DNA from 2 places in the Actinokineospora sp. genome. Region 1 is predicted to be linked to the other one. Evidence: riboswitches for the same ligand, from Rfam matches in the RefSeq annotation. Region 1 holds a riboswitch; the other holds the start of a gene.
The links. Region 1 has a riboswitch for S-adenosylmethionine ahead of ACT4N7_RS19520 (methionine ABC transporter ATP-binding protein). Riboswitches for the same ligand answer to the same signal wherever they lie in the genome.
Positions count from the first base shown of each region.

Region 1 (7,086 bases):
TGCCGAGTCGTCGTGCACGATGAACCCGTTGGTCACAACGAAGGGAAGCCGCCGTCCGCTCGGCAGGAAGCCCAAGCGGATGTTCGGCACGCCGATCGCGGAGACCATGCGGTCGATCTGTCCACGGAGCACGGGTACCTCGCACACCGGATGTCGCACGGCCGCCTCAGCGACGATGAACTCGAACGAGCGACCGGACTCGTACAGCACCTGCTGGCGGCGCAGGCGAGCCTGCACGGCGTCGTCGATGTCGTCGGTGGTCTCATGTAGGGCGGTCTGCGTGGTAAAGATCGCGCGGGCGTAGTCGGCGGTCTGGAGTAGGCCGGGCACGGCGAGCATCTCGACAGCGCGGACCCGGATCACGGCCTGTTCGGCGGCTGCGATCTCGCCCTGACGGGCGCGGTGTCCGGCACGGATCTCCCGGTGCCAGACGGCCTGATGCACGCGGAGGTCGGCCAGCTCGTCGAGCAGGGCGAGGCGCGTTGCGTCGTCGACGTCAAGCGTGTCGCACCAGTCGGTAACGTCGCTGTCGGTGGGCGTCTGCTTTCCGGTCTCGATCTTCGAGACTTTCGGTTGGCGGGTGCCGAGCGCGGCGGCGAAGTCGCGGCCGTTCATGCCGGATCGGGCGCGCAATTCGCCGAGCTTCGCGCCGTATGCGGCGCGGCGCTGCTCGAAGTCGGTCACTTGGCCTCACCTGTGCACTGCGAACTCTCGCTCTCGGTTTGGTTGGGCAGCTTCCCATGTCCGGCGGCGGATGGCGCGAAGGTGGGCGATCTTCGCTGGGTCGGTGACAAGTATGGCGTGGGTGAAAGTGCCGTCGACGAAGTGCAGTGTGGCGACGACCTGGTTGTCGAAGAGCCAGAAGTCCTCGTCCAAAGGAACGCCGAGTGCTGCGGCGTCGGGGCGGTCCAGCACGCGCAACTGTTCCCCGGCGGGCACGTTGCAGCGGGCGGCGAGATCCATCACGAACCGCTGATATTCGGTCGGCGGCACATCGAGCACGCGGACCCGTTCGACGCGCCGCCCGTTGCTGGGGAGGCTGCGCAGGAGGTCGAGGTAGTCGGAGGCCCAGGTGTCGTCGGGCGGTAGCCCAGCGGCGAACCGACTCACGGCGTCGGCTTCGTGGGGCTCGCGGTAGGCGGTCAGTGTTTCCAGCCGGAACGCCGAGTCCGTGAAGGTGGTGAACAGCTTCGCGAACTCGGCGCGGCCGAGCTGTCGGTCCATCAGCGGGGCGCGAAGTTGAGCAGGGCCTTGGGGATCTCGACCACGGTCTCGCCTTCGGGCAGGCCGCGGGCGCGCAGGGTGGCAAGCGCTTCGGGGTCGGTGACTTGGTAGCCCTGGACCAGGTAGGTGCCACGGTCGGTCTCATAGAGGTTCGGGCACGTTGTGGTGCCACTGGTGGTGCCCAGGTGAGTGAGTTTCACGAGTCCTCCGGTGATCGGTTCGGCGACGGGCGTCGCATCCATCGAACCGCTTCGATTCGCGGATGGGATCGCCCGATCGTGTGAATCACACCGAATATTCTCATCTGATTCTTGTTTGACTCTCACGTGTGGCGCAGAGTGTGGGCATATCTCGCCGCGCACCCGCCGCGCCGAGACGACCGGGTTCGTCGTCGCGCCACCGTCGACACGTCATGAGCGGGTTTGCAGCGGACATCCAGTTCGGAAAGTGAGCGCGGAGAGGTGGTCGCGGTGAAGTGGTCGGGTTCTTCGAGTTGATGGCCTACGCGTGGTTCGTGGTGCCGTTGCTGGTGTGGGCGGTATTGGTGGAGCGCCGTCCGGTCCGCCGCCACCGCCGCGCGAACCGTCGTCTGCTGCGCCGGGCGCGCTCCCACGACCGCCGGGTCGCCATGGCCGCCTCCCCGCAGCCGGCGGCGGCCCGGCCCCGAACCCCGGTCGGCACGGCAGACCCCCGAGCTGTCGCGTCGACCGGCCACCAGGGGCGGGCCCGGTGAACGGCCACTACGACATCGTCGACCCGCGACTCGCCGAACTCGTCGAGGTGCTCAACCTGCTGCCGAAGATGGTCGTCAACCTCAGCCTCGACGTCATGACCTCGACGCGGATCGACCCCGACCGGTGGGTCGAACTGCGCGGCGTGCTGCGCGACGCACTCGACCTACTCCCCACCCCACCACTCGTCCTCACCGAACACGACGACGACATCGGCGACTCCGGCGCTCGGTGACCCCGTCCGATCCGATCAACCCTGAGGGGACCCTCATGCGTGCTGGACAAGTCCGTCGACCTGACCAGGAATTGCGCTCAGCCTAGTTGCACTCGAACAATGACTGATGGTGAGCCCGGTCCGTGCGGGAAATGATCGTGCGCGATGGATCGGGCACGCTCAGTGTGATTCTGCCCGAAAGGGTAACGAAATCCCCCAGGTGACGACCTAAATCGTCGACTGGGAGGTGAAATGTCCGTGGCCCGCCGGAGTGCCCGGGTCGTCGCCTGCATCGCGGTGATGATCTTCGCGCTCAGTGCTTGTTCGAGCGACACCAGTGGTTCCATCGCCGGAACGCAGGTGGCGAAGCTCGGCAGGCAGATCGATATCAGCTCCAGCGGCAGCCCGCCGCTGGCCGCGCTCTGGCTCGACAGCGTCGAATCCGTCCGCTGTACCGAGCGGGGAAGTCTGCCACCCAACAACGGTCACTATCTGGCCGTGACGATCGTGCTGCGGACCACCGAGGAGTACGAGCCGGATTGGGGGTGGTGGATGAGCGCGACCGATTTCGCGACCTACGACGCCGACGGAAATGCCACCGGCAAAGGCATCTTCACCTCGTGTCTGCCGGTACAGCGCTACCTGCCCGACGACTTCTACCTCGCCGACGCGGGCTACTACGGCGTCGTCCTGCTCGACTCCAGCAGCGAACACGGCACCCTGACCTACAAGCCGCACAACATGCCCGCCGAGGTCACCGGCTGGCGCTGGCAGTACTAGGCGTGTACCTGCGGCGGCACCGGCCGGTGCGTCTCGTCGCCGCCGATGACGCGGGCGCCGGGGACCGGGCCGTGGGCGACGCGGACTGTTCGGCAGACGCCCGCGCCGGACAGTTCGGCGGCGACCCGCAGGGCCGAGTCGGCGTCCTCGCAGAGGAACGCGCAGGTCGGGCCCGAGCCGGACACCGTGCCCGCGAGCGCGCCCGCGCTGACCCCGGCCCGGAGCGTGCGGCGCAGCCCAGGCCGCAGCGACACCGACGCGGCCTGCAGGTCGTTGCCCAGCAGCAGCGCCAACTGGCGCGGATCGCCGCTGGTCAGGGCCGCCAGAACGGGTTCGACAGCGCCGACGCGCGGCGGGTCGCCCTCGGCGCGCAGCCGGTCGAGTTCGGTGTAGACCTTCGGGGTCGACAGGCCGCGCCGGTCGAAGGCCAGCACCCAGTGGTAGGTGTGCCTGGACAGCACCGGCACCAACTGCTCGCCGCGGCCGGTGCCCAGCGCGGTGCCGCCGTAGAGCACGAACGGCACGTCGCTGCCCAGCCGCGCGGCGACGGTGGCCAGGTCGTCGCGGGTGGTCTCCAGGCGCCAGAGGGCGGCGAGGCCGACCAGGGCCGCAGCCGCGTCGGCGCTGCCGCCCGCCATCCCGCCGGACACGGGGATGCCCTTGCGGATCACCACGCGGATCTTCGGCTCGTCCGGGTCGCGGCCCACGTGCCGGGCCAACTCCTGCACGGCGCGCCAGGCCAGGTTGCTCGCGCCGGTCGGCACCGCGTCGGCGCCCTCGCCGTGCACCTCGACGCCCGGCTCGTCCGCGACGGCCACGGTGACCTCGTCGGTCAGCGACAGGGCCTGGAAGACGGTGGCCAGCTCGTGGTAGCCGTCCGGCCGCGCGTCGCCGACGGCGAGGTGCAGGTTCACCTTGGACGGCACACGGACGGTCACCGGCGGGGGCACGACTGCGAGCACCTGACCAGCCTACGGGCGCGGTCGGCGCGACTCCGCCCGCCCACCGACATGCGGCACGCGGGCGGAGTCGGGAATCCGGTCAGGCGGCGATGCCCTGCGGTCCCCGCAGACCCTGGCGCACGAGGCCGCCGCGGTCGGCGATCCAGGCCAGCGCGGAGTCCGAGTGCGCGCCGGTGACCCCGAGCAGGAACCGGGCGACCGGGGTCTCGCCGACCCGGGTGAGCCCGCCGCCGAGGACCGAGATGGCGGCGCCGAAGCGGCCGGTGGCCTCCGGCAGCAGTGCGCCGACGGCGGCGAAGCCGATCAGCACGACCTCGGCGAGCCGGTCGTGCTGGGCGCGCGCCGCGGGCGGGGCGTCGATGGCGGGCAGCACCGCGCCCGCGAGCAGGCTGTCCGGGGCCTGGATCAACGAGAGCAGGTGGCCGCTCTCCTGGACGCGGCCGTCGACGAGCAGCGCCACCTCGTCGGCGACGCGCCGGATCACGCCCGCGTCGCTGGTGACGACCAGCACCGTGGCGCCCAGTTCGGCGCGCGCCCGATCCAGGACGGTGAGCACTCCGGCGGCGGCGTCGGCGTCGAGGCCCTTGGTTGGCTCGTCGGCCAGCAGCAGGCCGGGGTCGCCGACCAGCGCACGGGCCACCGCCACCCTGGCCTGCTGACCGGGGGTCAGCGCGTCGGGGTAGAGGGCGGCCTTGTCGGTGAGCCCGATCAGGTCGAGCAGCTTGCCGACCTTCGTGCGGCGTTGCGGGCCGTCGACGCCCGCCTGCTCCAGCGGCAGCGCGATGTTGCCCGCCGCGGTGCGCTGGGGCAGCAGGTCGCCGTACTGCACGACGCCGATCCGCCTGCGCGCGGCGCGCAGCCTGCGCGGGTCGAGGCTCGCGATGTTGTGGCCCTCGACGCGGATCACGCCGCTGTCGGGGCGTTCCTGGAGGGACACCAGGCGGGCCAGGGTCGACTTGCCGGAGCCCTGCGGCCCGACGACGCCGGTGATGGCGCCCGCGGCGACGTCCAGGCTGACGTCGTCCAGGGCGACGACGGGGCCGGTGGTGCCCCAGAACGACTTGCTCAGATTCTCAACGGTGATCACGATCTACTCCAACGCGGCGTGACGGCAGGCCACCCGGACGGTCCACTGTGGACGGTCGGGCGGACGAACCTCGGGGGATGCGAACGACGTACTGGCTGCTTCGAGCTAGCTACGCATTCGGCGACACGCGGTCACGCCGCGCTTACACTGGTCGATGACCCGCCTGCTGGTCAGGATCTCCATCGTCTCAGTCCTCCATCGTTCCTGGCGGTAGCACCTGCCCACGGGGGTGGTTGCTGCGGCGTCCTAGAGCCAGGTCTCTCAGCCGCTCGGGATGGATAGCGAAACCGAGTACACCCGATCCCGGCGCATGAGCGCAAGGTGCCTGTGCGGGTTGGCATGACGGGGTACCTAAGATCACACCGACGAAGTAGTCCACCGCTTACGCGCGGCTCGCAATGCGCACGAAATCGTCGACCGTGAGCTGCTCGCCCCGCCGCTTCGGGTCCACGCCCGCCGCGGTGAGCACCTCTTCGGCCCGAGCGGCCGATCCCGCCCACCCGGCCAGCGCGGCCCGCAGCGTCTTGCGGCGCTGTGCGAAGGCCGCGTCCACGACGGCGAACACGGCCGCCCGGTCGGCGTCGGGCGTCGGCCTGCGGGTCATCAGCACGAGGGCGGAGTCGACGTTGGGTACCGGCCAGAACACCGAGCGCGGCACCGTGGCCACCCGGCGGGCCTGGGCATACCAGGCGACCTTGACGCTGGGCACGCCGTAGACCTTGCCGCCCGGGCCCGCCGCCATCCGGTCGGCGACCTCGGCCTGCACCATGACCAGCACCGTGCGCAGCGACGGCAGCTCGGCCAGCAGGTGCAGCACGACGGGCACGGCGATGTTGTAGGGCAGGTTCGCGACGAGCGCGGTGGGCTCGCCGTCGAGCTGGTCGGCCCGCACGCGCAGCGCGTCGGCGGGCAGCACGGTCAGCCGGTCGGCCAGGTCCGGGGCGCGTTCGCGGGCGGTGGCGGGCAGCCGCGCGGCCAGCACCGGGTCGATCTCGACGGCGAGCACCCTGGCGCACGCGGGCAGCAGCGCGAGGGTGAGCGAGCCGAGGCCGGGGCCGACTTCGAGGACCACGTCCGCGGGGTCGAGCCCGGCGGCGGCCACGATCCGGCGGACGGTGTTGGGGTCGTGCACGAAGTTCTGGCCGAGCTTCTTGGTGGGCCGGACGTCGAGTTCGGCGGCGAGCCTGCGCACGTCCACGGGCCCGAGCAGCGCCGATCCACCCACCGTCACCCGGGTGAGCCTACGCAGGGCCCGCCGGTCACCCGGCCCGTGGTTCCCGGCCCGCGATGATGTCGCCGATGTTGTTCAGCGCCGGGTTCTCCGGGTGGTTGTCGAAGTACTGGCTGTGCGGGTCGTCGCCGGGCAGGGACACGGGTGTGTCGGACTCGAACTGCCGGGCGCCGAACTCCTCGTTCGACGGGTCCCGGCCGTGGTTGACCAGGTTGTCGGCGATCCAGTCGCCGTCGGTCTCGGTCACCCACACGTGGCCGGGCGGCAGGTTGAGCTGGTCCGCGTGATCCACCCCGAGGCCGATGCTGCCCGCCGAGACGAACTCGTCCACCGGCAGGACTTCGTCGCGCGCTGCGGCGCCCGCGACCAGCGAGCCGTAGCTGTGCCCCACCACGGTGTTGTGCGACGGCGCGCCCTGGTGGCTCGCCCGCAGTCCGTGCTGGAAGCTGTCGAGGTCGCGCCGGGCGTCGTCGGCGTAACCGGAGGCGAACGGTGCCAGCGCCAGCGGCGGGCTGTCGTAGTCCAGCCAGGTGATGACCGACGTCGACGGCGACCCGGACCGCTCGGCCGCCGCACGCAGGTTGTCGGCCCGGTCGACCGAGCCGAGCACGCTGTCCAGGCTGGTGTCGGCGCCGGGGATGAAGGTCGCCACGTTGGCCGCGGTGTCGGGGTTGCCCGCCGCCACGATGGCCCTGCCGTCGCCGCGCGGGTCGAGTCCGAGCAGGAAGTACCGGTCGTCGGGCCCGCGGCCCGCCGGCGCGTCCAGCCGTTGCTCCAAGGCGTCCAGCCTGCCGCGCTGCCGCTCCAACTCGGCGATCTGCGTACCGACGCCGGGGATCGCCCGCAGGCGGTTGAGC
Region 1 is NZ_JBQTHF010000056.1:99,525-106,610, reverse strand. Features, by position in the region: gene ACT4N7_RS19555 (helix-turn-helix domain-containing protein) at 1-684, opposite strand, end outside; gene ACT4N7_RS19550 (DUF6879 family protein) at 691-1,224, opposite strand; gene ACT4N7_RS19545 (hypothetical protein) at 1,224-1,424, opposite strand; gene ACT4N7_RS19540 (hypothetical protein) at 1,700-1,957, shown strand; gene ACT4N7_RS19535 (hypothetical protein) at 1,954-2,190, shown strand; gene ACT4N7_RS19530 (hypothetical protein) at 2,428-2,949, shown strand; gene ACT4N7_RS19525 (4-(cytidine 5'-diphospho)-2-C-methyl-D-erythritol kinase) at 2,946-3,911, opposite strand; gene ACT4N7_RS19520 (methionine ABC transporter ATP-binding protein) at 3,991-4,998, opposite strand; SAM riboswitch class I at 5,191-5,279, opposite strand; gene rsmA (16S rRNA (adenine(1518)-N(6)/adenine(1519)-N(6))-dimethyltransferase RsmA) at 5,381-6,229, opposite strand; gene ACT4N7_RS19510 (alpha/beta hydrolase) at 6,258-7,086, opposite strand, start outside.

Region 2 (7,086 bases), on a different contig from region 1:
CTCGGTGCTCACCGGCCCATTGTCCATGCAGGCGGAAACGCCGGGTCAGGCCGCCTCCCGCAGGAACGGCGGCAGCGGGCGCGGGTCGTCGACCGGCGCCCACCGGCCGTCCACGAGCTCATAGGCCGCGCGGGGTCCGTCGGCGGCCAGCGAGCACAGCGCGGCGACCAGCCGGTCGACGTGCTCGGCCGTGGTGCCGAGCCCGACACTCGCCCGCAGCGCGCGGGACTGGGTGGCGTCGACGCGGCCGAGCAGCCTGCGGGTGGCGATGTGCGCGCAGAACGCGCCGTCGCGTACGCCGATGCCGTGCTCGGCCGACAGCGCCGCGGCGGCCAGGCCGGGGTCGAGCCCGTCGACGGTGAAGCTGACCACGCCGACCCGGTCGTGCCCTGGCCCGAACAGGGCGAGTTCGCGCAGGCCTGGCACGGTGGCCAAGCCTGCGCGCAAGCGGTGCAGCAGCACCTTTTCGTGCTCGGTCACCGCGGCCCAGCCGTGCCGGGTGATGGTCTCGCAGGCCACCGCGAGCGCGTGCACGCCGACGACGTTGGGCGAGCCCGCCTCGTGCCGCTCGGGCACCTTGGACCACGACACGCCCAACCGGTCGCCCCAGTCCACGACCTGGCGGGTGGCGCCGCCGCCGACCAGGTACGGCTCGGCCGCCCGCAACCAGTCGGCGCGGCCGATCAGCGCGCCCGCGCCGAACGGGGCGTAGAGCTTGTGGCCGGAGAGCACCGCGTAGTCGACGTCGAGGGCGCGCAGGTCGACCGGCCGGTGCGGGGCGAGCTGCGCGGCGTCGAGCACGGTCCGGGCGCCGTGCGCGCGGGCCACCTCGGCCAGCGCGGCGACCGGCCACAGCTCCCCCGTGACGTTGGACGCGCCACTCAGCACCACCAGCCGCGGGCCGACCGGCAGCCCGGCGAGCGCGGCGCCGAGCGCGAGCACGGCGTCGCCGGGACTGGCGGGCGTCTCGATCCGGTGCACCCGGGGGCCGCGCCACGGCAGCAGCGCGGCGTGGTGCTCGGTGTCGAACAGCACCACGGATGTGCCCTTGGGCAGCGACCTGGCCAGCAGGTTCAGGCTGTCGGTGGTGTTGCGGGTGAACACCACGGCGTCCGTGCGGCGGGCGCCGACGAACGCGCGCACCGTGTCGCGGGCCTGGTCGTAGACCCGAGTGCAGACCTGGGAGGCGAACCCGGCGCCGCGGTGGACGCTGGCGTACCAGGGCAGCAACTCGTCCACGGCGTCGCGGACCGCCTCCAGACACGGCGCGCTGGCCGCGTGGTCGAGGTTGGCGTAGGTCACCCGGCGGCCGTCGACCAGCGGGACGGCCAGCCGCGCGCCCACCACGGGCGGAACGGTGACCTGGACAGGGGGAGCGGCGAGCGGCACGAGCAGACCTCCGGGTCCGGTCGGACCCGCGACGGGTCCGCGCTTGCCCGCCCGCACCGCGCGGGGGGCCAGGTCCTCACCCGGGGCACCCCACCGCGGTTGGAGGGTTGCCGACCAGCGAGCCGGGGCTTGACGCTGGCACTCATGACCTTGGCGGCCACGATACCGCAGCGGCGGCGCGGGGTGCGGCGCCGCCCGCATCGTGGGAGCGGCTACTCCGCGCCGGTCTCGCCCTTCCAGCGCGCGTAGCGGCCGGCGCGGTCGACCGCGCGGATGCGGTTCTCGGTGGCCGAGCGCGCGGCCTGGGTGGACACGACGAGCAGGTGGTCGCCCTCCTGCAGGCGGGTGGTCAACACCGGGGTGAATCCCTTGCCGTCCCTGGCGACCAGGCTCACCGACGCCCCGGGCGGCAGCCGCAACTCGGACAGGTAGACCCCGTGCAGCTTCGAGCCCACCGGGATGGACACCTGCAGCAGTTCGGCGTCGAGGTCGTCGAGGGTGGCGACGTCGACTTCGACCTCCTTGGTCTTCGCCCCGGGGTCGAGGTTCAGCGCCTTGGCGAGCAGCCCCAGCGTGCTGCCCTGCACCAGGGTGAGCACGATGACCAGCACGAAGACGGCGTCGACCAACTGCTGGGCGCCGGGCAGGTTCTGCGACAGCGGGATCATCGCCAACACGATCGGCACGGCACCGCGCAGCCCGGCCCAGGACAAGAAGACCTGTTCCCGCCACGGCACGCGGAACGGCGTTGTCGACACCAGCACCGACAGCGGGCGGGCGAGCAGGGTGACCACCACCCCGGCCACCAGCCCGGGCACCACGGCGTCGAGCAGCCGCGAGGGCGAGGCGAACAGTCCCAAGAGGACGAACAGGCCGATCTGGGCCAGCCAGCCCAATCCCTCGGCGAAGGACACCGTGTCCGACCGGTGCGGCAGGCGGGAATTGCCCAGTACCAACGCCGCGAGGTAGGTGGCGAGCAGACCGGAGGCGTGCACGGCCTGGCCGCCCGCGAACGCGAGCACGCACACCGCGACCGTGGCGAGTGGATAGAGGCCGGTGGCGGGCAGGGCCGCGCGGCGCAGGGTGTGCGTGCCGACCCAGCCGAGGCCGAGGCCGAGGACCGCGCCGACCCCGAGTTCGTAGACCAGGGTGAACGGCAGTGTCCAGTCGATCGGCGCGGTGGAGGTCAGCAGCACGACCGCGATGTAGCACGGCGCGTCGTTCATGCCGCTCTCCAGTTCCAGCGAGCCGACCAACCGCCGGGTGACCGAGAGCCGCCGCAGCACGCTGAACACCGCGGCCGCGTCGGTCGAGGCGAGCACCGCGCCCCAGAGCAGCGCGGTGCGCCAGTCGAAGTCCAGCAACCAGTGCAGCACGGCGCCGGTGACCCCGACGCTGACCGCGACGGCCACTGTGGACAGTGCGATTCCTGGCCACAGCGCGGATCTCACCTCGGACCAGCGGGTGGTGAGGCCGCCCTCGGCGAGGATCATCACCAGCGCGGCCAGGCCGAGGGACTGGGTCAACTCGGCGTTGGAGAACTCGATGCCCAGGCCCGCCTCGCCGATCAGCACGCCGAGTCCGAGGTAGAGCAGCAGCGACGGCAGACCCAACCTGACCGACACGCGCACGGCGAGCACCGCCACCAGCAGCACGGCCGCCCCGATGCCCAGGGCCAGGGTCAGATCGGTCACCCCACCTCCAGCCGTCGACGTCCGTGCGGCCATTCTGTCTTGCCGCCGGCGCCCAGCGGTAATCGACGGGCCGACAACGCCGCAGGTGAGGCCCCGCTCAACCGGCGTCGGCGAGCAGCCGGTCGAGGGTCGCGGCGGCGTCGTCGGGGGCCGGATCGATCTCGATCACCTTGTCGCGGCCGCGGTCCCCGGTGACGATCAGCACGTCCTGCCCGCGCACGCCGAACGCCGCCGCGAGCGCGCGGCGGACCGCGTCGTGCGCCTTGCCCGCCACCGCGGGCGCGGCGACGGCGACCACGAGCGCGGCCCCGTCCGCGGGCCAGCGGCCGCCCACCCGCGCCCTGCGCGACCCGGGTTTGACCCGCACGGCGAACCTCATCCCGGCTCCGCCGGCGCGGACAGCATGGTGCGCAGGATGTCGGCCACGTGCGCGCGGCGCGCGGGCGACGAGCGCGGCAGCGAGTCCGGCGCGGCGCGCATGAGCTGGGCCTGTCCCAGGTAGACCGAATAGGCGACCACCGCGCGCCTGCGTGCCTGTGCGCGGCCGAACCCGAGTTCGGCGAACTGCGCGGCGAGGTAGGCCAGGCGCCGTTCGGTGACCCGGCCGACGGCGTCGGCGACCAGCGGGTCGGTGGCCGAGGCCAGCAGCGCCAGTTCGACCCCGACACCGTGTTCGGGGTCGAGCACCGCGCCGAAGAGCAGCCGCAGCCGCTCGGTGGCGGTCGCGCCCTGGTCGGCGGCCCGGATCACGTTCTCGGTGTGTTCGCACTCCCACCGGTCCAGCGTGGCCGCGAGCAGCGCGTCGCGGCTGGGGAAATGCCAATAGACGCTGCCCTTGGTCGCGCCGACCCGCGCGGCCAGCGGCTCGACGGCCACCGCCGCCACACCGCCCTCGGCGAGCGCGGCGAGCGCGAGCGCCGTCCAATCGGCTTTGCTCCTGCGGTTCCCGGACACGCCGCCATACGCTACCGTACGGACGAGACCATACGGTTGCGTACGGAGGATGTCATGATCGACAACATGCACCGGCGAGACCTGCCGGTGGACCCGACGCGGGCGGGCGAACTGCTCGACCGCATCGTGGGCACCGACAGCCCGCTGTGGCCCACCGACACGTGGCCGCCGCTGCTGCTGGACCGCCCGCTCGGCGTCGGCGCGGCGGGCGGCCACGGCCCGATCCGCTACACCTGCACCGCGTACACCCCGGGCAGGCTGGTGGAGTTCACCTTCGCCCCCGGTCTCGGCGTGCGCGGCACACACACGCTGGAGGTGCTCGACGGCCCCGGCGGCACCAGCGTCCTGCGGCACGTGCTGCGCGGGCGGCCGGAGGGCACGGGCCGGGCGGCCTGGCCGCTGGCGATCCGGTGGCTGCACGACGCGCTGCTGGAAGACCTGCTCGACCGGGCGGCCGCCGCGGTCGGCCACCCACCCGCGCGGCGGGCCCGGTGGTCGCCGTGGGTCCGGGTGCTGCGCCGACTCGTGGGCGGGCGCAAAGTCGGCAAGGTTGACGAGGTCGGCAGGGTCTAGCGGGAGACGCATCCGGGCGTCTGAGTTGACCCGAACGGCCCAAGGCGAACTCCTGCTTCACCCGTAAGGCGCTATCGGCCGAACACGGAAAGTTGCAGTACGCAAGGGCGTGACCTGCGGTCTAACATTGGCCCACCGCAGCGCGCGGCGCCCCTCGCAGTTCCCGCCGGATCGCCCATCGAAGGAGGTCGCGGCTCGCTTCCGGCCAGTCGGCCGGTCGTCGAGCAGGCACCCACATGACCCAGCACCGTTGGAGCGCGGACTCCTCGGCCCGGTTATCCCTGCGCCTGTGGCGGACCCTCGCCGACGAGCGCATCCGGGCAGCGGACCGTGATCTCATCGCCCTCGCCGCGCCGATCTCCCTCGCCGCGCTCGCCGCCGCGGTCCGCCTCGCGGGCGGCGCCGGACCCAGCCAGACAGCCGAAGCCCGACACGTCGCCCAGGTGTTCTCCATCGACCAACTCGGCACACTGCTCAACCCCGTCGAGACGGCCGCCGCGCCGCTGGCCTGGCTGCAGCTCGGCGGCTACACCGCCGTCACCGACGCGTTCACCCGGCACACGTCGGCGCTGAGCGCCGTGCGTGAACCGCTGGCGCTGGCCGCCGCGCTCGGGACGCTGCTGCTGTGGCTGCTCGCCCGGCGGATGGGACTGTCCCGGTGGACCGCGGCCGCCGCCGCGGGCATCGTCGCGCTGTCCCCGCTCGCCGTCGGCGTGCAGGTCGCGGTCCGGCCGGAGAACGTCGCAGTGCCGTGGGTGCTGGCCGCGCTGGTGCTGCTGTGGACACCGCGAAGACACCGCCGCCTCGCCCCCGACCTGTGGGCCACGGCGTTCCTGGTCGTCGCCGTGATCACCGCGCCGGTCACGCTCGTGCTCGCGGTGACCGCCGCCTGGCTGATCTGGCGGCGCGGGCGCAAACGCCTGTCGCTGATGCTCGGGTCGCTGTTCACCCTCGGCATCGGCATCGGCCTCGGCGCGTCGGCCGCGCTGAGCGGCATCCGGCTCGCCGCGGACGGTCCGGCACCCGCGCAGTGGCTGTCGCTGGACCCGGTGCTCGCGGCGGCGGGCGTGTTCGCCGCAGTCGGCGCGCTGTTCTCGTTCCGGCTGCGCCCGCTCGCGTTCGGGGTGCTGGCCCTGATCGCGATCACCACGCTGCCCGGCGGTCCCGGCGCGGGCGCGCTGACCGTGGTCGTGCCGCTGGCCGCGCTGCTCGTCGCGGGCACGGTCGAGTGCGGCGTCACCCACCGCGCGCGGGCGGGCAAGCACACCGTGACCAGGCCGTTGCTGCTGCCAACCGCCGCGCTGGCACTGACCGTGGCGGCTTCCGCCCTGCCCGCGTGGACCGGGGCGCTGACCGCGTCGGCAGCCGACGTGCGCGCGGCCGACGCCCCGGGCACCGCGGCGGCGAGGTGGCTGCGGGACAACCTGCCCACCACCCCGGTGCTCACCGACGAGGCCACCTGGGTCGAGCTGATCCGCGCGGGCAGGCCGCCCGACGCCGTCACCCGTTCGGCCGCGTGCGTCGACACCTGTCCGGCCAGGACGTGGCTCCTGGTCACCCCCGGGCTGCGCGCGGAACTGGCCCGCAGACCCGCCCTCGCCGAGGCCGCCGCCCGCGCGGAAGCGGTCGCGGTGTTCGGCGACGGGCCTCAGGCGATGGTCATCCACCGACCCGCCATCGCGGGCGCGGCGGCGGGCGAACGCCGGGCTCGCGCGCTCGCGGGCGCCGACCTGGCCGGGTCGCCCCGGATCGCGGCCGACCCCGCCGTGGCCGACACGCTGCGCGCGGGCCGCACCGACCCCCGGGTGCTGACCACCCTGTCCGCCCTCGCGTCGGCCCGCCCGGTGCGGGTGGCCGCGCTGCCCGCCGTACCCGGCGAGGACGCCGCGGACCAGCCGCGCAGACAGGTGCTGCTCGCCGCCGCGGGCGACCCGGCGGAACAGCTCGTGTTGTTCTTCTCGGGCCAGCGCGGGGTGTTCCGGCCCGAGTCGGTGGCCGCCACACCCGAGGGCGTGCTGGTGCGGTATCCGCCCGGTGTCCCCGCCGGGCTGCTCACCCCGTACGACGTTCCCTGACCCCATTCCCCACAGTCGGAAAGGACACCGGCGATGCGTTCGCTCCGTCGGATCGGTGCGGCCGTCGCCGCCCTGGCCCTGGTCACCCTGGTCTCGCCCGCTCCCGCCGCCGCGCAGCCCGCGCCCGGCGCCGACCTCGGCTGGGTCCGCCTCGGCCACCTCTCCCCCGAGGTGCCGCCCGTCGACGTGTACCTGGCGCCGTTCGGCGGGCGGGAGCGGGTGATCATCCGCAAGGCGGGCTACGGCGCGGTGACCCCGTACTCGACGCTGGTGCCCGGGGCGTACACCGTCTCGATGCGGCCCGCCGACGCCGCGTCCACCGCGCCGCCCGCGCTCAGCGCGACGGTGCAGATCGTCAAGGGCAGCGCCTACTCGCTGCTGGTTTTCGCCACCGGCCCCCA
Region 2 is NZ_JBQTHF010000060.1:37,573-44,658, forward strand. Features, by position in the region: gene lspA (signal peptidase II) at 1-27, opposite strand, end outside; gene ACT4N7_RS20985 (aminotransferase class V-fold PLP-dependent enzyme) at 46-1,389, opposite strand; SAM riboswitch class IV at 1,424-1,539, opposite strand; gene ACT4N7_RS20990 (potassium/proton antiporter) at 1,602-3,083, opposite strand; gene ACT4N7_RS20995 (DUF167 domain-containing protein) at 3,181-3,462, opposite strand; gene ACT4N7_RS21000 (TetR/AcrR family transcriptional regulator) at 3,459-4,037, opposite strand; gene ACT4N7_RS21005 (SRPBCC family protein) at 4,092-4,610, shown strand; gene ACT4N7_RS21010 (glycosyltransferase family 39 protein) at 4,847-6,685, shown strand; gene ACT4N7_RS21015 (DUF4397 domain-containing protein) at 6,719-7,086, shown strand, end outside.
Region 2: it holds a riboswitch for S-adenosylmethionine, as region 1 does, so the genes downstream of both, ACT4N7_RS20985 (aminotransferase class V-fold PLP-dependent enzyme) here and ACT4N7_RS19520 (methionine ABC transporter ATP-binding protein) in region 1, are expected to answer to the same signal.